One region of the Staphylococcus sp. HMSC071G07 genome, then DNA from elsewhere that is predicted to be linked to it. Evidence: predicted binding sites of a transcription regulator. Region 1 holds the regulator's gene; the other holds the start of a gene.
What was found. The regulator LexA, encoded in region 1, represses DNA repair genes until DNA is damaged. The targets are predictions, from matches to a motif close to CGAACATATGTTCG.
Positions count from the first base shown of each region.

Region 1 (11,541 bases):
GTGGTAAGATTATTTTCTTTTCATTAACTGGAAATTTCTGAGCTTTCATTCGTATGATAATAACTGCAATACCCATTAAAAAGGCGAAAGCTATGGAGAATATAAGATAAAGCACGTTTACACCTTCTTTTATACACTTATGACTTATTCATAGTCGACATTATACCACTAACACCTTCTAATATCAGTAAATTTAATGAGTTAATTTTTAACATATGACGTCCTATTTAAAATGTCTACATCGTATTCTGACATAATGAGAAAGAAGAAGGGCTAAAAGCGACACAATACATACGCTTCTAGCCCTTTTATGCAAATTATTTACCTTTTTTCATCTTGCTATCCATGTTTTTATTCATCATTGTCATCATTTGATTTATTTTTTTGTGTGAAGGTTTTTGACCCATTTGCATCATCATCATACGTAACATTTCTTCATTAATTGGTGGGTTCTTTTTAAAATAGTCCATCATATATTTTCTAGCTAAGAAGAAACCGCCAATTAAACCGATGATGAGTGCAAGGACAATTAATAAAATTGCTAACCATGTTGCCATAATCTCACCCACTTTCTTTATCCGTTTGCATTTTACTAAATAAATAGATTTAATTCAAGATTATCCTCAAATCTACTGTTACTAACTTTTAAAGTATACCAACTATGGTGAGATATTGTAAACATGCTTTTTTTAAAGGAGTAGAACATAACAGTATTTATACTCTACTCCTATAAAAAAGCAAAGATTAATTAATTATTACTTAGAATGTTTGAATTTGGTTTAGGATATTTTCTTTAGTAAAGCCATATTTTTCAACTACTAAACCACCTGGCGCACTCGCACCAAATTCATCAATAGCAATGACTTTACCTTCTGTACCGACATATTTATGCCAACCTAGGGAGGAAGCCATTTCAATCGCTACACGTTTAGTAATATGCTTAGGTAAGATTTGTTCTTTGTATGCTTCATCTTGTTGATCGAATGCGTGCCAGTTAGGCATTGAAAGAACACGGACACCTTTGTTTTGAGCATCTAAATCTTTAGCTGCTTCAACAGCAAGACTTACTTCTGAACCAGATGCTAATAATAAGTATTCTACTTCTTGTTCTGATTCATACACAACATAAGCACCTTTGCGTACACCTTTTTCAAGATCTTGTTGATCTACATCCAATGTTGGTAAGTTTTGACGTGTTAATACTAGAGAAGTAGGTGTAGATTCAGATTCTAATGCGACTTGCCAAGCTACACGTGTTTCGTTACCATCAGCCGGACGAATCACGTTCATATTAGGAATGGCTCTAAGTCCAGCTAATTGTTCGATTGGTTCATGTGTAGGTCCATCTTCACCGACAGCAATAGAATCGTGAGTGAAAATAAATGTAGAATTTAATCCCATGAGCGCTGAAAGTCTTAATGCCGGTTTCAAGTAGTCACTAAACACGAAGAACGTCGCTCCATAAGGATGAATACCACCGTGAGCAGCCATACCATTTACCGCTGCACCCATAGCAAATTCACGTACACCAAACCAAATATTTTTACCTTCAGGATGATCTTTGTCAAAATCTATGGCTTCTTTAACATTAGATTTATTTGAACCAGCTAAGTCGGCTGAACCACCAAAGAATGAAGGAACACTTTTACTAAGTGCTTGAATAATTTCACCAGAATCAGCACGTGAAGCTGCGTTATGCTCACTATCAAAATGAGGTAACTCTTGTTCATATTGTGATGGTAATTTACCGCTAATAGCTAATTTGAATTCTTCACCTAAATCAGGATATTCATTTGAGTATGCTTCAACTAATTTGTTCCATTCATCTTCATTACTATTCGCACGTTTTAGCATCGTATCTTTAAAGATTTGATAAACTTCATCTGGTACATTAAAACGTTTTTCAGGATCTAAACCATAATTTTCAAACGCTACTTTTCTTTCATCATCGCCTAAAGGTGCACCATGAACACCATGTGTTCCTTGTTTATTTGTAGCACCAAATCCTATGATTGTCTTAACTTCAATAATTGTTGGACCTTGTTGAGTTTTAGCTTGTTGTATTGCCCCATCGATCGCTTCAATGTCATTACCATCTTTAACTAAGATGTGGTTCCAACCATATGATTCAAAGCGTTGTTTAGTATCTTCAGAGAAGGCTTTATTTAAGTCACCATCTAATGAAATATCATTTGAGTCATAAAGAACAATTAGTTTATCTAATTGATTATGACCAGCAAACGATGCTGCTTCGTGAGAAATGCCTTCCATGAGGTCACCATCTGAGGCTAAAACGTAGGTATAGTGATCTATAACATCATAGTTATCTTTGTTAAATTTACCAGCAAGATGTTTCTCTGCTAAGGCCATACCAACTGACATAGCTAATCCTTGACCTAGCGGACCAGTAGTAATTTCTACGCCTTCAGTATGTTTAAATTCAGGGTGCCCAGGTGTCTTAGAGCCCCACTGTCTAAAGTTCTTCATTTCTTCCATTTCTAAGCTACCTGAAATATGAAGTAAACTATAAAGTAAAGCTGAACCGTGACCAGCTGATAGAACGAATCTATCTCTGTTGAAATAATTACTAGATTGGGGATTAAAATTTAAGTGACGTGTCCATAATGTATATGCCATTGGCGCTGCACCCATAGGTAGGCCTGGGTGTCCAGAGCCAGCTTGTTCAATTGCATCTATACTCAGTGCTCTAATTGTATCAATAGCTAATTGATCTTGTTCGTTAAACATCTATATGACTTCCTTTCTAAACATCTACTTATCAATTATTATAACTTAATTGAAAATAGCTTAACAAAAGATTCACCTTTTAGTAATATAAGCACTTTCACTATTAATTTAAATTAATCTTTCTTCTCAGAATCTTGATTTTGTTCTCTCATTTTTTTGACTTTCTCCGGTGTTACATCATTACCTTCTGGATCTATCACTTTTGTATTTTCAATTTGTTTCTTAAATCCTTCTCTAAATGAACGTAAATATTCTTTACGTAATTTCTCTTGTTCTTTCTTTTCCTTTTCAGTTAATCCTTGTTCTTTTTTCTTTTTAGCTAATTCATTAATGCGTTCGATATTAAGACTATCTTTACCTGACATAATTAACCTCCTTAGGTGACGAATTTATACGAAGAATATACCAAAAAAGTGAGCCAAACTAAAACAGTTTCGCTCACTCTTCATCTTCCTAATATATGATATATTAATTTGCTTTAGCAATTAAAGGTTTAGAGACATTTTCATCTTCTTTATATTGACTCGGTAAGTCATCTTGAGCTTTTAAATGTTCAGTTCGCTTTTCTTGTTCGTGTTGAGCCGTAGAGCTAGAAATACTATGATCCGTCATTTCGTACGTCTGTTCCGTTGTTCCATTTACATTTGCGCTAATAAAAAATATAGTACAAAGGACTACAGTAGCAATAAACACCGCAATATAAGGACTTAAATGAAATTTATTTATCAAAGTCAATTACTCTCACTCCTAGAACGTTTGTTTGTATTAATAACTTACCAGAACATAAGTTCTCTGTCAACACTTAAACGAACAAACGTTTGTAAAAGGCTATAAAGCATGCTATAATTGACTCAAACCTATTTAGGAGAGTGCCTATAATGAAAGAATTAACTAAACGTCAAAGTGAAATATTCGATTTTATCAAGTATGTCGTACAGAACAAAGGTTACCCACCAAGTGTTCGTGAAATAGGAGAAGCAGTTGGACTTGCTTCTAGTTCTACAGTACATGGACATTTATCAAGATTAGAAGAAAAGGGTTATATTAGACGAGACCCAACAAAGCCGAGAGCCATTGAAATTGTTAATGAAGAATTAGAAGATGCTATTGATATTGAAGAAACAATACAAGTTCCTGTAATTGGTAAGGTTACTGCGGGTGTACCTATAACAGCAGTCGAAAATGTCGAAGAGTACTTCCCATTACCTGAACATTTTACATCAACACATAATAGCGATATCTTCATATTAAATGTCGTAGGAGATAGTATGATAGAGGCTGGAATTTTAGACGGCGATAAAGTCATTGTACGCAGCCAATCTATAGCTGAAAATGGAGATATTATTGTAGCGATGACAGAAGATGAAGAAGCGACTGTTAAACGTTTCTTTAAAGAAAAAACACGTTATCGTTTACAACCAGAGAATAGTACAATGGATCCAATATATTTAGACCAAGTAAGCGTATTAGGAAAGGTAGTAGGATTATTTAGAGAAATGTAAATGACGTTACTTCCATGACACTCTCATCTAAATAATTTACGACGTTTCATTATACACGATTAAAAGGGAGCTAAGCCTAGCCTAACTCCCTTTTAATCGTCTTTTTTATCTAATACATCTTTAATTTTATCTAAAATATCTTCAGTCTGCTGTTTCTGTTTATTAGACATATTTTACTCATCCTCACAGAAGTTACTTACCCTTGTTCGTCACTTTCAAACATTCAATAAATCTCAGTTTAATACGTGTAGTTTTCAGTCCAATAAGGTTGATCTCCGTCATTGAAATCTACGCCTACACCGATATTTTTAAACTCTTTTCTCAAGATGTTCTTTCTATGACCTAATGAATTCATTAAACCTTGGTGCGCATAAATACTACTTTGCTGACTAGAAGCGATATTTTCACCAGCCCCATTGAAACTGATACCATCATGTTTTAAACGGTCGAATGGTGATTGATTTGATTTATTAGTATGATCAAAGTAGTTATTATCGACCATATCCTTACTGTGCTTTCGAGCCACTGTAGCGATATCATCATCAAACGTTAATGTATTTAAACCGCGTTGTGCTCTCTCAGCATTGATCAAATCAAAGTTCTGTTGTTCAAAGCCGCGAGCAAGATGCGACGAAGGTTGCCCGTATCTAGACTGCAAACGTTGTTCCATCTTATCGCTAACTTGAAGTAATGCCGTCACGTTATTATGGTTATGTTTATCATAAAATACTGTCGTATAGATATTATCTTTATGGAATGTATCATAACCATCATTATTTTCTTCATATCTAACATGATTTTTTTCTTTATACTTAATAGGATCGCCTAATTTATCTCTGACTACAGACTTAGGGCTACCATATTTAAGTTTTTGCTTAGAAGAAATTAAATTTTGGTTCGTATATAAAGCGTTAACTTTATGATCTAAATAACTTACCATAACAAAGTTCTTATAATGCGCGTCGTGATACGCATACCATTTAGTTCCGTATTCGTTACTCGTTGTACGTTGCGCTTTACCTAATTTGTTCTCTACCTCTGATTGCGTCATGTTAAGTTGAATGTTGTTGACTGCAAATTCCTGCTTACTTGGTACCTTTAAAGCTTCATTGCTTACTGAGGTTGATCGTGTCCATTTCTCTAACTTAGCTTGAGCATTGTCATGGAGTTGTGTTAAAAAGTCTGGCTCTTTGAAAGGGATAATCAATACAAGTAACAAGAGAAGAACGACATAAGAAAATAACCTTTTAATTATAAGCACCTACCTTACACATATTTTTATAATAGGAAATTAAATTTAGTTATTTACATAGTAATTCCTTTCTTGTCGGTTGTAAATTATTACCAACTTGACTTTTTAACCCCAGGTATTTGACCTTTATGTGCATGTTCTCGAAACGCAATACGTGACATTTCAAATTTACGCAATACACCTCGAGGTCTGCCTGTCACTTTACAACGTCGTGTTAAGCGTGTTGGCGAGGAATCTCTCGGTAATTTTCTTAATGCTTCATAATCTCCTTTCGCTTTCAACTCTTTACGTAAGTTGTAATATTTGTTTACGAGTGCTTCACGTTTTTGTTCTTTTGCTATTTTTGACTTCTTAGCCATTATTTTCTACCTCTTTTCTTAAATCGTAATTATTACGTTTTAATACTAGCATAGAATTTTTCTTTTGCAAATGATTTATTTCACTGATTTAACTTAACCTTCTATCACTAGCTGAAATATTAATGAGTGACGTCATTATCTAAACTAAGATTAAGCCTCTACGTTAATCGTCTAAACAAATCATTTAATCAAACTAAAGATATCATTTCTGTCTCGTTTCATATTGCACTCATCATCAGACCGTGATATAATTCTAAATCGTAAACATTACTACTATTTTAAAATAAGAAAGGATGATTAATATGCGCGTCAATATCACACTTGCTTGTACTGAATGTGGCGACCGTAACTACATCACTACAAAGAATAAACGTAATAATCCAGAACGTATCGAGATGATGAAATATTGTCCAAGACTTAACAAGCATACTTTACACCGTGAAACTAAATAATCATTTACGTGCTATGTCTTGATAATACGACACTAAAGTTGTGCTCAATAGCGTTATTGTTAAGAATAGATGTTGAGGTAGAACAATTAATCTTAACTATCTTCTAGAGTTAATTGACTTCCTCACTCTGCATTTCATATTGAGTTCAACTTTCTTTCTTTTTCAGCTATAACACAAAATTCCACTTCTCTTCACTAACCTCTCACAATCAATTTCTTAGGTTATATATCAAAACTTATTGCTTGTCTTGCACAAAACGCTTAAAATGTTAATTATCTAAATTTAAACGACATAGGAGACATGCTATGGGACAAAATAATATGAAAAGAGGACTAAGCTCGCGTCATATTTCTATGATTGCGATAGGTGGCGCAATTGGAACAGGACTATTCGTAGCAACAGGCAGCGTTATTTCTCAAGCAGGACCAGGTGGTGCGATATTAGCGTATTTAATCATCGGAGTTATGCTTTACTTCTTGATGACTGGTGTTGGCGAATTAGCTACTTTCTATCCTGTATCTGGTTCGTTTAGTTCTTATTCCACACGTTTTATTGATAAGTCTTTAGGCTTCACCATGGGTTGGCTTTATTGGGCAATTTGGACGCTCGTTACGAGTGTCGATATTATTATCGCCTCCAATGTGTTGTACTACTGGGACACTTTTCACTTCTTTTCCCCTTTGACTTGGAGTATCATATTTTTAGTTTTATTATTTTTACTTAATATTTTCTCGGTCAAAGCCTTTGGAGAAACAGAATTCTGGTTATCGTTAATCAAAGTTATTACTATTTTTGTTTTTATTATTGTAGGGATATTAACGATCTTAGGTGTCTTAGGTGGTAAAACTTATGGGCTTAATTTTTATACAGTAGATGAAGCACCATTCGTTGGTGGTATTTCTGGATTCTTAGCAGTTCTACTGGTCGCAGGTTTCTCAGTGGGTGGAACAGAAGTCATCGCCGTGACTGCGGGTGAGTCTGAACATCCTGATAAATCCATGCCTAAAGCGATTAAACAAGTATTCTGGCGTATATTATTATTCTACGTACTTTCTATAGCGGTTATTTCTGCAATTATCCCTTATACTGATCCGTTATTATTGAATAAACATGAATCGGTAAGCCAAAGTCCTTTCACCATCGTCTTTGATAGAGTCGGCATCGCTTTCGCCGCTTCGGTCATTAACGCCGTTATACTCACATCACTTTTATCAGCAGCAAATTCAGGTGTTTACACGACGAGTCGTATGCTATTCTCACTCTCTGAAGATGGACAAGCACCTAAATTATTAGGTAAGTTGAATAAAGTAACTAAGTTGCCGATTGTTTCAATTGTTGTCACATCAATCATCGTTCTCTTAATTATCGTCATTGCGCAATTTAAATCTAGTATTGTCTTTGGTTTACTCAACATCATTGGCTCTTTAATCATCGTGGTATGGGCTTCAAGTATCGCGAGTCAAATTCGGTTACGTTTAGCGATTAAAAAGCAAGGTAAGTCTCCTAAAGAAGTCTTACCATATCGCTCTCCACTCTATCCTTTAGGGCCCATCATTGTGATTTGTACGCTGTTATTCTTATTTATAGGCAATTCATTCGGTGCCCTAATGGCCGGTGATATTTTGGGAATCATACGTAACTTCCTGCCAATGATTATTATTGCAATTATTTATTTTGCTCATAAATTAGTTAAAAAAACACACATCGTCAAATTAAAAGATATTCAACTCGATCCACCTTCTAAATCTTAAATAGATGTCTCGCATCCCCACGCTTTGATAGATAATTATCTAGTGGGGATGTTTCTTTCTGCTTATCTATTCATCACTTCACTACATACTTTATACTCTATATTTTATCTTGGTACCACTTATAGTATAATTAATATAGGTATTAATGAAGATTGAGGTGGAGTATATGGTTGGTCAGACGAATCTATTTGATGATGTTATGAAGACAGAAGAACGTTTTGTCATTGTCGTGCAGTCACTTGAAGAACAAAAAGGACGTTTAATTAAGCGAACATTAAGAGAATATAATAGTTTAACACATGAGCAAATGGAGAATCTTTTCGAACATTTAAAAGATCTATTTCTCGAAGCCTCTTTTGAAGAGAATCAATCCGCATTTTCAATAACTGTTTATACAAATCTTGATTATGCTGCCGATCAAGTTTATGCTCACGTTAAGCGTCATCGTGGTAAAAAAGAATGGACACATACAGCGAAATAGATTAATTGCTTTAATAAAACAGATATTCAACCTATAAAAAAACACACTCCGAAGTATCAGTGTTGTCACAACTGAATACAACGGGGTGTGTTATTTTTACTATCCCAAATTTAATCTCTCATTCTACTAGGTAGATATCTTAGTGCTTATTCAAGCACTGTCTTTAATGCGTGAACAATACCGTCCTCATCATTACTTAATGTCGTCCGGTCCGCAACCCTCTTAACTTCATCACGCGCGTTATCCATAGCGATACCTTGACCGGCAACTTCAAGCATGGATATGTCATTAATACTATCTCCGAATGCAATAACCTCTGACATTGCAATACCTAAATCTTGAGCTAAACGTTGTATAGCATTTCCTTTAGAGACTCCTGAAGGAACAAACTCAAGAAAATATGGTTTACTCGTCGTTAAATCAATCTCATTGTTAAACGTCTCGCCTAACCGTTGTCTAGCAGCAGTTACACGAGCTACGTAGTCTACACCCATCACTTTAGGTACAGACACGGTCACATCTTCTTTCAAGTCACGCACCTTTCTCATTGGTAAGCCAGTGAGTTCTGATTCTATATTCATATACTCATGCTGTCCTTCATAAATTATTTCTCCATCAACGTAAGTAAGGATAAATAAGTCTTGCGCTCTACAAAAATCAATAATTTCATCAAAATTACCCTTGGAAATAGATGTTTCATCCACTACTTTACGATCATGATAGCGCATCGTTTCGCTGCCATTATAGCTGATAATATAACTTTGATGATGTGCTAACTGTAACTGATCAGCAACTTCAAACATGCCTTCTGTAGGTCGGCCTGAAGCGAGAACCATATAATAGCCTTGTTGTTGAAGATCTAACAAATATTCTTGTGTAGCCTTTGATAGCATATGATTTGAGTTTAAAAGTGTATCATCCATGTCTGAGACAATCATTTTATAACGAGACTGCATTGACTTAGCTCCTTTAACAAATAAATATCAAGTTGAATAAATGATTTGTTGTTTCACGCCCGCTTCATTAATTGTCACAAGTTCTGATTTACAATTTTTAAATTTTTCTTTCAAAGCTCTGACTAATTCTCCACTTTTTTCTGGTGGGACCATCGTTAGCATCGTAGGCCCTGCCCCACTAATGACTGTCGCATAAGCGCCATGCATTTTCGCCATCGCTTTAACAGTACGAAATTCAGGAATTAAATGCTGACGATACGGTTCGTGAAAACCATCTTGTCCCATCATTTTACCAGCAAGTGCATAGTTGTGCTGAATTAATGCACTAATCATCGTATTACTAATCGCGCTATTACGCACCGCTTGTTGATGTGTGAGCTGGTCAGGCAAGGCATTACGCGACTCCGTAGTTTGTAGCTCATAAGATGGAATCGTAATCACAATATCTACTTTCGGCGTATCAATGTATGAGACGTCTGTTACACGTGTATCAGGATTATAATAGCCTAGCACTAGTCCCCCATAGATCGTTGGCGCAACGTTATCAGGATGACCTTCAAATTCAGTAGCGAGTTGTAACAACTCATATTGAGATAGCTCAATGTCTCCAAAATAATTAGCGATAAAGAGGGCAGCGACAAGTGCTGCGGCTGAAGAGCCTAATCCTCTCGCTAAGGGAATTTCACTGTGCATCTTAATTTCAAGCGCAGGTAAGGAAACGTTATACCTCTTAGCTACTTGTTGAGCCACTTGATAAATATAGTGTGTGTCATCTGTTGGTAAACTTTCGATGTGAGGACCAAAATGATGAAATTGCCACTCTGAACCTTCAATTTCTGAGACATCTAAAGTCAAAAATTTATTGAGTGCCATCCCAATCGAATCAAATCCTACCCCTAAATTGGCTGTTGAAGCCGGTATTTCTAAATGAAGCTTTCCTGACATATCACAAGACTCCTTTAATATAATTTACGATGCTTTCTCGATCATTAGGTAAAGGTTGGATAGGATTATCTAGAAGCGATATAGCAGTATCAGGATCTTTCAGACCATTACCAGTCAACACAGCGACAACGGTCTGACCTTTAGTTAACTTACCTGCACGATGTAATTTGATAAGCCCTGCGATAGACGCATTACTCGCAGGTTCACTAAATATGCCTTCCTTGCTCGTCATCATTTGATAAGCTTCCAGTATTTCATCATCTGTAACGCTATCAATAAGCCCTTGTGATTCTTCTAACGCCTTTGTTGCTTTACTCCAGCTTGCTGGATTACCTATACGAATGGCAGTTGCTACTGTTTCTGGTTGTTTGACTACCTCGTTACGCACAATAGGCGCAGCCCCTTCAGCTTGAAAACCATAAAGTGTTGGCAGTGTCGTTTGATTGCGCTCATGATACTCTTTAAATCCTTTCCAATATGCTGAAATATTGCCTGCATTACCTACAGGAATGGCTAAGACATCAGGTGCTTGACCTCCGAGTTGTTCGATGACCTCAAATGCCCCTGTTTTTTGTCCTTCTAGACGGTATGGATTCACTGAGTTGACGAGTTCTATATCACCATCTTTAGCTATTTCTTGCACAATTTCTAATGCTTCATCAAAGTTACCTTCGATAGAAACGATTTCCGCACCATACATGACAGCTTGAGAGAGCTTGCCTAATGCAATCTTCCCTTCAGGAATGACGACGATCGCTTTCAGACCCGCACGAGCCGCATAGGCAGCTGCTGATGCAGAGGTATTGCCTGTGGAAGCGCAGATGACTACCTTTTTACCTGCTTCTTTCGCTTTCGTCATTGCCATGCACATGCCACGATCTTTGAAAGATCCTGTAGGATTTGCCCCTTCATATTTTACATAGAGATTGATATCAAGCTCTTTCGACAATGTTTCACAATGTATCAAAGGTGTATGTCCTTCATTCAAAGTGACTATCGGTGTATTATCTTCTACTGGTAAAAAGTTTTTATATTCTTTAACTAAGCCTTGCCATTTATCCATAATGATTAAACTCCTTCTACTGGATAGATTTT
Region 1 covers NZ_KV804750.1:363,205-374,745, forward strand. Annotated here, with positions in the region: gene HMPREF2802_RS01740 (CcdC family protein) at 1-115, opposite strand, end outside; gene HMPREF2802_RS01745 (YneF family protein) at 318-557, opposite strand; gene tkt (transketolase) at 760-2,748, opposite strand; gene HMPREF2802_RS01755 (DUF896 domain-containing protein) at 2,862-3,113, opposite strand; gene sosA (DNA damage-induced cell division inhibitor SosA) at 3,217-3,483, opposite strand; gene lexA (transcriptional repressor LexA) at 3,627-4,250, shown strand; gene HMPREF2802_RS01770 (CAP domain-containing protein) at 4,489-5,469, opposite strand; gene rpsN (30S ribosomal protein S14) at 5,592-5,861, opposite strand; gene rpmG (50S ribosomal protein L33) at 6,164-6,313, shown strand; gene HMPREF2802_RS01785 (amino acid permease) at 6,619-8,064, shown strand; gene HMPREF2802_RS01790 (hypothetical protein) at 8,231-8,545, shown strand; gene HMPREF2802_RS01795 (Cof-type HAD-IIB family hydrolase) at 8,692-9,501, opposite strand; gene thrB (homoserine kinase) at 9,529-10,446, opposite strand; gene thrC (threonine synthase) at 10,448-11,509, opposite strand; gene HMPREF2802_RS01810 (homoserine dehydrogenase) at 11,515-11,541, opposite strand, start outside.

Region 2 (11,541 bases), on a different contig from region 1:
AGTTTATTCAATTTCTGAACTTATATTCCCATTTTTGGTAGTAATATTTTACTTCCTATCCATCAAAGATTCAGCCCATATATTTAGAGTACATCATAAGTTAGGTGAACAAGCTTATTGGTTCTTTGGGAGCTTACCACTATCTAAAAAACAAATGTTGAATGCGAACTACATTACAATGTTGATTTTCACTCTAGGTGGAGCGATTGTATTAGGACTATATTCTATTCCGCTTTCTGTAATGAATGGAATGAATTGGACTTATGCTATTCCGCTAGTATACGTAGCTGTAAACTTCTTTACCATACCATGTGTGTTTAGAAGATATACCGAAGTTAAACAAGAACGAATAACTTATTTATTCCATATATTAGCTATGTGCTTGCTACTGCCATTAGCAATTACAATGATTTACCTCGGTATACGCGTATTTATTCTTGGATACCTAGATAACTACATTAACGTCTTTAATCCGTGGTTTAACTCAGGTTATCTTTTAGTCAGCGCTGTAATGTTGATTATTAACTATTTTATCCAACTTAAAAAAGTAAGTTAAAGGAGGAATTAGATGCAATTACAAGAAGTAACTAAGACATATAATGATAATACTGTCTTAGATAAGATTGACTTTGATTTCGGTAAAAGTCAGATTGTCGGTTTAATTGGTAAAAACGGTGTTGGTAAAACAACATTAATGAAAATTATGAACGGTAATATTGCGAACTATCAAGGTAAAGTTGACCTAGGTAAAAATCATAACATGGGTTATTTAATTGAAAATCCTAAGCTTTATGACAATAAAACAGGTCTAAACAACTTGAAACAATTCGCTCAAGTATTAGGTAAAGGTTTCGACAAAGGATATACAGACAAAATTATCGATGCATTCGGTATGCGTCCTTACATGAATAAAAAAGTTAAGAAATACTCCATGGGTATGAAACAAAAGCTAGCTATCGCAGTTTCTCTCATGAGTAAACCGAAGTTCCTTATCTTGGACGAACCTACAAACGGTATGGACCCAGATGGTTCAATCGATGTACTTAAGACAATTCAGTCTTTAGTACAAGATCTCGGTATGAAAATCTTAATTTCTAGTCACAAATTAGAAGATATTGAATTGATTTGTGACCGTGCTGTGTTCTTAAGAGATGGTCATTTTGTACAAGACGTGGATATGTCAGAAGGAGCGCCATCAGATAGCACCGTGCTTACTATTAATCCAGACGAATTTGGAACAGCGCTTGAATTATTAACTGAGAAGTTCAATGTTATGCAATCTCATAAAGAAAGTGGAGAAATTATTCTTAAAGCTCAAAAAGATTACAAACCACTTCTTAAAGCTTTAGCATCTAAAGATATTTATCCGAAATACATTGAAACACGTAAAAGTTCTCTACGTGATACTTACTTTAGTATTAATCAGAGAGGTGATAAATAATGAATCCATTACAATTAGTTAAATATGATTTGTACAGCATAATTAAGAGCCCATTAACATATATTGCACTTATTTTAGCTATCCTACCTCAGATTGGAATCACTTACATGTTTGTTCATCAGAATGATTCAGTACCATCTGGTGCTATCATTGGTATGGCAGCTTGGTTCTTTACAGTTACTGGGTTATTATTCGTCATCAAAACGATTACACGTGATTTATCTCAAGGTACGATTCAGCTCTACATGAACAAGACAAAGAACAGAATCGGTTATATTATTGCTAAGACAATTTCTATAGTACTAATCGCTGTGCTATTCATGTTAATCTTGACTATTTATACTCAAATCGTACAAGCATGTGTTGATACTGATTCAATCAAAACACATAAATACTTTGATTATTTATGGTTTATCATCCTAACTTACTTATTCTATGGTCTTTTCTTATTCCTAATTGCTTTAATTGTCCCAAAACCAGCATTGATTTTTACATTAGGAATCTTCTTAATTATCATCGTTCCTGTTGCAGATTCATTCTTACCAATGATTCCGCATTTCGGTGATAAAATCAAAGATGCACTTAAATATATACCATTTGGTTATATTCCTGAAAAAACACAAAGAACAGACCAAACATTCTCAAACTGGCAATGGTTTATTACTCCAGCGTCAATCGTAGTATTATTTGTGATTAACTTATTCTACGGTGCTAAAAAAGATATCTAATAAGACATGTGGGTATAGGTGAATATTCATCTATATCCACTTTATTTATGTTAAATATCCCTTGAAATGGGATGCATCTCACATGCGCGTATGCTATATTTAAAGAAATAATATAATTTATTTGTCTATAATGATACATATAATTAACTATTGTTATTTTAATAATATATTCCTAGTTAATGGCGGTTTTAATATGGATAAGATTACTTTTCTTAACGAACTCGAACAAGAATTGCACCGTCTATCAAAGTATAAACGGGATTTAAAAATGTTCGAGTATGAACGATATTTTTTCGACGAAGAACAAAAAGGAAAAAATGAATATCAGATCGTAGGGGAGTTACCTGCTCCTAAGCAAATCGCTAAAGATATTATGGTCAATGACGATTTGAAGAAAGCTGAATTTGAACCTACGATGAAGAATGTAATGCGCGCACTTTCTACATCCTTTAGTGTGAGCTTGCTATCATCAATCATTCTGCTAATACCTATAGTTATTATTGCAATTCTTTTTATTGGCTTACTTTTATTAGGATGCGGTTTTATTGTCACACCTCTTATCTTATTACTTAACGGAGTGATGAATGATAACCTTAGCATGGCCTTAAGTAACTATCTCTTCACCTTTGCGTATGTAGGAATAGGGTTGATGATTATTGCTGTCGTCCTAAGTTTGACGCATGTACTCTATCGATACATTATTAAATATTTACGTTGGAATAACGATAAGATGAAAAGGAGAGCCTTAACATGAAGCGATTATTCATCATTGGATTGAGCCTTTTTATCATTTGCTTTCTAGCTGCTACCCTTGTTTGGTTTGGCTTTGAACATAAAAAGTTTCAAATTAACGAATATCAAAAAACGTTTCATCAAGATGCGGATGATCTTACGGTTAATTTGAAATCCCAAGTAAGACAAGACGTGACGATTAAGAAAGGACAACACTTTGCCATTCACTATAAAGGTAAAAGATATATTCGTCATACACATTCAAACAATCATTTAACAATTAGTGAGAAGGTAAATAAGAAAGATCGTTATGGTATGAACTTCAATCCATTTCGACTTAAGAAAGATAGTTTAGTTATTACTGTTCCTCCTAAAAAGTTAAATTCGTTGAGCATACATAATGTGAATGGGACATTATCTATTAAAAATATCTCGACTCAATCAATGAATTTAGATTCGGAACAATATAATAATTTGGATTTTAATATATCTGACACAAAAATTGGTCATTTAAAATATTTAACTGAAAAAGTCAATGCTAATGTAAATAACAGCGAAATACTCGGGGGCAAGCTCAAGACAGACGAGGGCGAACTCAAATTGCATAAAACATTATTAAAAAACGTAGCAGTGATTAATCATGAAAATGATATCAATCTTACAGATATGCAACCATTGTGTAACTTTAAGGCATCTTCTGATAATGGCGATATACATCTGAATTATCAACATAAACCGAAAGATACATCACTAAAGCTTAATCCTATATTTGGTAAAGAACATATTGATAATCCATATTTTAAAGATTATAGGGTAGGGAACGGTAATAATAAAATCGAGCTTTATACGTATTATGGAGATATTTATATTAAATAAGATGAAGGCCCGAGTAAGGAGAAACACAAAATCTTTTCTCCTTAACTCGGTCTTTCTTTATTATTGTGTCGCAAAAGTAAGATCTGTATCAATTGCTCCTTTAAGAGGAGATAGATTAATCTTGTTTCCGTTTAACCAATCATTAAAGTTAAAGACACGTGGGTTATCATTTTCACCTAAAGTAATCCAAGCTTCCAAAGATTGAGGCTTATAGAGAACAGTATGGATGGTGCCAGACCAACTTTTAAATAACTTACTATAAATGCCATATTGCGGGTCATTAAATAACTGAAAGGCATCATCTGGCTTCAAACCATGAGAAGTATGTTTCAGCACTTGATGTAAGCGCGCTTTCGATTCTTTCGTATAATTACGATTCTCATGAGTCAGTAGTTTAAAATGATTGGTACACGTTCTGTCATAACGTACTTCAATTGAACGTGGTGAAACTTCGATGATGGCATGGTTAAGGTGTTTATCCATAACGATATAGCTAAATGAACTACGATGCGGTAATTCTTTAAGAAATTGAATGGCTTCAGGTACATCTTTACAATACTGAAGAACAAGTCGACCAATCATATAACAAACGAAGCCGTTCTTAGGTTTCTTTCGATGCATAAAGTTGTAACCCATGACTAAACCTGCCTCGTTCATTCCATCCATGCGTCCTGTAATTCTTGAGGTAGGGCCGATTTGAGCAAGACCGCCATCGTTTGGTTTAAAGAGTAAATATCGGCCGTCATATGTAGCTGGATGATAATCATAGTTTCTCAATAAATAATCATCACCGATGTAAACGGTACAGCCACTATCTTTCAAATCGGTAAAGCGATAATGTGCGAAATTGAGAAGCATTTGTCGTGTAGGCAAATTAAGTACATCTTGAATTCCTTTGAGTTCTTCCCAGATCTGAGGCGCATAGGTTTGGAAGATTTGATATGTTTCATTGATATCGATATCAAATCTCGGTGTTCGTTTACGCCATTCTTTTTCACGATTTTTCAAAATTTCAGTTGTTTGTAACCACTTAGCTGTTTCTACGCCTAAGTCATAATGCGACCCTTTGAACGTCATAATTTCAGATGAAACCTGTTGCACCGCCAAAACCTCTTTCTTACAAAATTGTAATTATAGTGTAATTTAATATTAATTGTAATATTAGTGTTAGTCATTTAGAATATAATTAAATCAATCTAAGGGAGTGATTATTATTTACCGCACTGTAGTCAATGTCCTCAAGAACTGGTGGGCAAGATAAGAATCTGTTACTTTAGCTTACGATGTTAGACCCCACATATTCACCAAAGACGTATAGATGATTTGCGGATTTCAATTCAACTTTGATAGTATCACAAGGTGTTTGAAGTGTCAGTCAATCTAACTTCTATTGAGTAATAGAGAAATATAATACCTTTTTGCATAACTGAGATGAGAAAGGGTATATATTTATTGATACTTCGAAATGTGCTATCATAGTGATAGTGACGCAATATAAATACGAGGTGAACAAGACATGTGGAATTTTATCAAAGGTTTATTTAAATTTACATTCGGCACAATTTTAACACTTTCTTTACTTGCAGGTGTTGGTGCTGTAGTTTTCGCTTTTGTATTCAAAAAAGACTTTGAAGACATCGAAAACAAAACGAAACAAATCGTTTCTGATATTGAATCACACGATTAATCATGTGAATATGAACGGTTATAGCAGTTGCTATAACCGTTTTTTCTATACTAAGCGAGAAAATGAATAGCAGTTATATCTAATAGGGAGAAAGTGAGTGGTTTATCGGAATGGTAATCGCGACCTTTCAAACTCATATTCAACATATCAATATGCGTAATATGCAGTTCGACGGTATGTAGAGCACCGGCTTGATAGTATTCCATCTGCACAGGTTGCTCATCATGCAAGGCTTGATGCATCTTGCAATTCAATTCATTCAACTGATCCTCTGATAATGTCGGACGCTGAATCTTATCTTGATCAAGTATGTATTCATGAATACGTTCGAACTGTTCGGGTAAAGTAGCGAACGGTGCCCATTTGACCATACCTCGACCTTGCGGAATCTGAGAATCCAAGTATTCTCTAGGGATCTTGCGATAATCCGTCTCGTCTTTGTACTTATCAGGAATCATTGTAACCTCCACCTTTCACTCAATATTATAGAACAAGTGTTCGTATATCGCAAGTCTTTTTTTCAAGATTTCAGACAATTAATTTTACTCATATAGGATAAAAAGTCTAACCTCGCAAACACCACAGGCGAATTCACCTCACTAAAAACATTTCAGTGTTAATTCAAACGGGTATTTATTAGAATGAAGTTAACAATACATTGGAGGGTTCAATAATGACGCAAGGCTTTGTAGGTACGTATACGAAAGCGTCAGGCAAAGGTATTTATCGCTTTGATCTCGACGAATCACAAGGGACAATTTCAAATGTAGAAACTGGATATGAATTAGAAGGTTCAACATATATTAATCAACACCAAGATTTCTTGTATGCTGTAACGAAAGAAGAAGACGGTGAAGATTGTGGCATCACTAGCTTTAAGATTAAAGAAGACGGCACGCTCGGTTATATCAACGACTGTCTCGTTTCTCGAGGTAATGGTTGCTATGTAGAAGCGACTTCAAATGGAGAGTACGTGTTTGAAGCATGTTACGGCGCAGGACTTGCTCGTCTCTACAAGATTAACTCTCAATTTGGTCATATTGAAGGGCTTATGCATGAGTTAAAGCATGACTATGAAACAGGTCCTAAAGAACGTCAAGATGCGCCACACGTGCACATGATGAAAGAAACGCCGGATCATCAGTATGTGGTAGCGCTCGACTTGGGCACAGACAAGCTTGTGACATATCAGTTTGGTATGGACGGCTTGAAAGAATATGCTGTTTACGACTTTGAGCCAGGAGATGGACCACGTCATATCGCTTTCCATGAGGATGGTAAGCATGCATATGTTGTTCACGAATTGTCCAATTATGTGAGTGTGATGACGTATGAAGACGGTGAGTTCAAAGAGTTGGAACGTCATTTAACGATTCCTGAATCATTTGATGGAGATACGAAACTCGCAGCTGTGCGTCTTTCTCACGACCAGAAGTTTGTCTATATCAGTAACCGCGGTCACGACAGCATTGCTATTTTCAAAGTAACTGAAGCTGCTAAAGGATTAGAGTTAGTAGATATTGTTAAAAGTGGTGGTAGCTTCCCACGCGATTTCAATATTAGTCTTTCTGATGATTATCTCGTTTGTGCACATCAAGAAGACGATTCTGTTCTTACGGTGTTTAAAAGAGATAAAGCAACAGGGGAATTGACGATGACTGATAATCAAGCTCATGCGCCAGAAGGTGTATGCGTGCAATTTGTTCAATAATAAAATAAGAGTCTGGGACGTTGAATATTCGTCCCAGACTCTTTTTAAACTTACAAAAGGTCGCGACGCACTCGCAACGAACGCTCGACCCGCTCTACACAACTAAAGTGAAGAGGGGAGCGTCAAAGTTGAGTGCACGCGACCTCATTTTATTTATTGAAAAATTGTTTAATATATTTAAATTTACCTTTATAAGGTGGGAACATCAGTCCAGATTCCAATCGAGTGGATTTAAAGACATAAGATTTATCATGACTAAAAGTATCGAAACTGTAACGACCATGATAGTGACCCATGCCTGATTGACCCACGCCACCAAACGGTAAGTTAGGATTAGCCAATTGCATCACCGTATCATTGATCGCACCTGAACCAAAGGAAAGCTCGTTCAATACGCGATCAGTTACATTCTCATCTTCACTAAATAAATATAAGCTAAGCGGTTTAGGTCTAAATTTGATAATATCAAAGGCTTCATCTAGCTCGCCATATGTCAAGATAGGGAGAAGCGGTCCAAAGATTTCTTCTTGCATAATCGCTGAGTCAGTCGTCACTGTATCTAACAACGTCGGTGCAATAAATCTCTCCTCGCGTCGAGTTTCTCCACCCATAATAATTTCAGGTTTGTGAATATTGAGTAAATCATTTAAGCGATTGAAATGCTTATCATTCACGATACGACCGAAATCAGGGCTTTGACTTGGATCTTGACCATAGAATTCAGTAATTGTCTTTTTCAGCGCTTCGATAAGATCATTTTTAACTTTCTCCTGAACGAGAATATAATCAGGTGCCACACACGTTTGACCTGCATTCATCATCTTACCAAATATAATGCGCTCACTCGCGACCTTAATATTAGCGGTCTCATCGACGATCACTGGCGACTTACCACCAAGTTCAAGTGTCACTGGCGTGAGATGTTTACTTGCTGCCTCATAGACGATACGTCCAACTTTCTCGCTACCAGTAAAGAAGATGTAGTCAAAGTGTTGTGCTAGCAATGCTTGATTGGTTTCAACACCACCTTCGATCACGGTAACGTAATTCTCATCAAATGCTTCAGCAATAATCTCTCGAAGCACTTGACTTACGTGTGGTGTGAATTCTGAGGGTTTCACCACTGCAGTGTTACCTGCTGCGATAGCTCCAATCAATGGCTCCATTACGAGTTGGAAAGGGTAGTTAAATGGTCCGATAATCAGAACGCTGCCATAAGGTTCTTTCATAATGTAACTTTTTGAAGGAAACATGTAGAGCGGTGTATCGACTTGTTTCGTTTTCGACCAATTTTTCAATTCTTTACGTGCATGTTTGATGCTTTTTAAGGTATAGCCAATTTCAGTCATATACGCTTCGATATTGCTTTTACCTAAATCTTCTTTCAAAGCTGAGAGCAACTGATCTTCATGATGTTTAATACTCTTACTGAGTGCCTTGAGATGCTTTTTACGAAATTTAATGTCTTTAGTGACATGGGTATTAAAGTATTGTTGGTTTGCGCGAACGCGTGCTTCAATCGTACTCACAGTGAAGCCTCCTATATAAGTTCTATATCTAAGACGTGGGCAGGGAATCTCGCTACTTAGAAATCGCCTTTGGGTAAAATGAACCATCGTCAGGTTCAGAATGACACAAATAGCACTGCACCACACAGAAAATTATGTATTCTCCTCATATAAAGAAAGATTGTAAGAATAAGAAGAAAGTAGAATTTCAACTGAAATCCTACTTTCCATTACAACTGAGAAGTCATTTTCTCAGTTCTTTATATACCCTCATTTATTAGTTTCAAGCGCGTGTGCTAGTATCGCTTAGCTTAACGCCTCAGTAATTGGGGGTACGACTTGTTTCTTACGAGATACAACACCTGGTAAGAATGCAGTACCATTTTCTAATTGAACGTTAAATGCTTCGCCCACTTTGTCTTTATCTGCACCAGTCACTAATACTTTAGAGTCACTGTTAATGATGTCAGTTACGAGTAAGACGAAGACATCATATTGTTGTTCTGCACTTACTTTGTTCATTTCGTTCTCTAATTCTTCAGCACGGTCGAATACTTCATCGATATCTACTGTATTCACTTGTGCAATGCGTGTTACGTGATTACCCATGTTGAATGATTTCGCATCTAAATCGATAAGTTCTGCAGCTGATTTGTCCGCTGTAGAAGCACCTGCTTTTAACATTTCAAGACCATATTCTTCTAAGTCTACGTTAGCGATTGATTTCAAATCTTCAGCAGCATTGCGATCTTCGTCTGTGCAAGTTGGAGATTTGAATAATAAGCTGTCTGAAATGATACCGGAAATCATGAGACCTGCGATTTCAGGTTTGATTTCAAAACCGCGTTCTTTGAACATTTTATAAAGAATTGTTGCAGTACAGCCTACAGGTTCAGCACGATAGTAAAGCGGTGCTGCTGTTTCGAAGTTAGCGATACGGTGATGGTCGATCACGTGTTTGATATTCGCATCAGCGATGGAGTCTGCACTTTGTTGGAATTCGTTATGGTCAACTAAGATAACATCTTGATCTTCAAGGTTATCAGTGAGTAACTCAGGTGCAGACACTTTGAAGTGATCTAAGGCAAATTGAGTTTCTGGACTGATGTCGCCTAAACGGTAAGCTGTCGCATCAGTGTTTCCTGTTTGCTTTTCGAAATCTGCCATGATTAATGCAGATGAGATTGCATCTGTATCAGGGTTTTTATGTCCGAAAATATATGTTTTAGCCATTTGTTGATTCTCCTCTTCATACTTGTTTCTCATTTGTTAATATTTTAGCACGATTAGGACTTATTGTTCTACCACAGCACCTAAAGAATTTGCGAAATGACCTAAAGCCCACTTGTGGCCATTGTCATCGAATGAAGCTACCCCTTTAGCTGGGATCGTCAGTTTGTAGTTTAAATTATAAGCTGATACAGCTGTGTGTAGAACACAAATATCTGTGCAGACACCGACGATTTCAAGCTCCGTAATACCACGTTCGCGTAACATCAAATCTAACGGTGTACCACTGAATGAGTCGTAGCGCGTTTTATCCAAATAGTGCACGTAATCGTTGTACTGAATGCGTTGGTAAATGTCGTTCACACGCCCGTAAAGCTCTCTACCTAACGTCCCTTCAATGTTATGAGGCGGGAAGAGTTGACTTTCAGGATGGAACGGGTCATCTTCGTAATGTAAATCCATCATAAAGAAGATGGTGTCTTGACTGTTGTTGTACTCCTCAATGCGACTGACGATAAAGGGTTCAATCGCTTGGCCAGCCTCTCCACACGTGAGCGCTCCATCTGGCGCCACAAAGTCATTTGAATAGTCTACTACGATTAAAGCACGTTTCGTCATATAACATCCCCCTTGAGTTTAAGTGTAAATCGAGTTGAGTTAAGCATAACGCATTGACTCTACAATTACGAGTGAAGTGAGCAGGTTTCATAAAGGCTTCAAATATCCCGTGTTCACCGTGTTTGTGAGCTGTGTAAAAGGGTTATAAAGTAATGCTAATGATTTTACAAAAGGGGAAACAGGTTCATGATGATTAATGTTCGACAATTTGGAGTGAAAGGTCACAATAAACTATTTGATACTATTGGCTTTCAACGTGCGCTGAACTACGCACGCAAGCATCCGGAAGTGACAATTTATGTGCCGAAAGGGGTCTATCATATTGCGAAAGCACTCGTCATATACGAAGGTACGACACTTCAAATGGATGACGAAGCAGTATTACAGCGTCATAGTAAAGATGCGTTGATGAAGAATGGTAAAGGCTACAAATTCTATCATGGTTACGAAGGTAACGGGCATATCCACATTTCTGGCGGTACGTTCGATATGAACGGTGCACGTTACCCTTATAATAATACGGCGCTCTGTGTAGGGCATGCGCGTGATATTCAGCTCAAGCACGTAACATTTAAAGATATCGTCGGCGGTCATGCCATTGATGCGTGCGGTTTAGATGGCTTGTATTTAAGTCAATGCGACTTTAAAGGGTTTACAGACGATAACGGCGATCGCTGGTTCTCTGAAGCGGTACAACTCGATATTCAAGTACCAGGTGCTTTTCCTAAATTCTCGACGTGGGATGGCACAATTACGAAGAATGTCGTCATTGAACACTGCTATTTCGGTAATTCTGATACACCTGGCATGCGACCTTGGCATCGTGCTATCGGTTCTCACGCGAGTCGGTATAACAAGTTCTACCAAAACATCCACATTCGTCATAATTACTTTGATCATTTGCAAGCCTATGCTGTGACACTTTTAAAGAATAAAGATACGTACGTGCATCACAATTACTTCGACCATTGTCGAGGTGGCATTCGCTATTTAGGTGAGGATAATAAAGG
Region 2 covers NZ_KV804774.1:47,515-59,055, forward strand. Annotated here, with positions in the region: gene HMPREF2802_RS08010 (phenol-soluble modulin export ABC transporter permease subunit PmtB) at 1-556, shown strand, start outside; gene HMPREF2802_RS08015 (phenol-soluble modulin export ABC transporter ATP-binding protein PmtC) at 569-1,441, shown strand; gene HMPREF2802_RS08020 (phenol-soluble modulin export ABC transporter permease subunit PmtD) at 1,441-2,169, shown strand; gene HMPREF2802_RS08025 (DUF1700 domain-containing protein) at 2,363-2,923, shown strand; gene HMPREF2802_RS08030 (DUF4097 family beta strand repeat-containing protein) at 2,920-3,777, shown strand; gene HMPREF2802_RS08035 (C45 family autoproteolytic acyltransferase/hydrolase) at 3,838-4,878, opposite strand; gene HMPREF2802_RS12015 (hypothetical protein) at 5,294-5,464, shown strand; gene HMPREF2802_RS08040 (YolD-like family protein) at 5,515-5,922, opposite strand; gene HMPREF2802_RS08045 (6-phosphogluconolactonase) at 6,138-7,175, shown strand; gene HMPREF2802_RS08050 (aldehyde dehydrogenase) at 7,325-8,704, opposite strand; gene HMPREF2802_RS08055 (manganese-dependent inorganic pyrophosphatase) at 8,990-9,916, opposite strand; gene HMPREF2802_RS08060 (cysteine hydrolase family protein) at 9,977-10,531, opposite strand; gene HMPREF2802_RS08065 (glycosyl hydrolase family 28-related protein) at 10,718-11,541, shown strand, end outside.
Region 2: a site for LexA is predicted at 5,952-5,965, ahead of HMPREF2802_RS08040 (YolD-like family protein). Genes of this name have one in related genera too.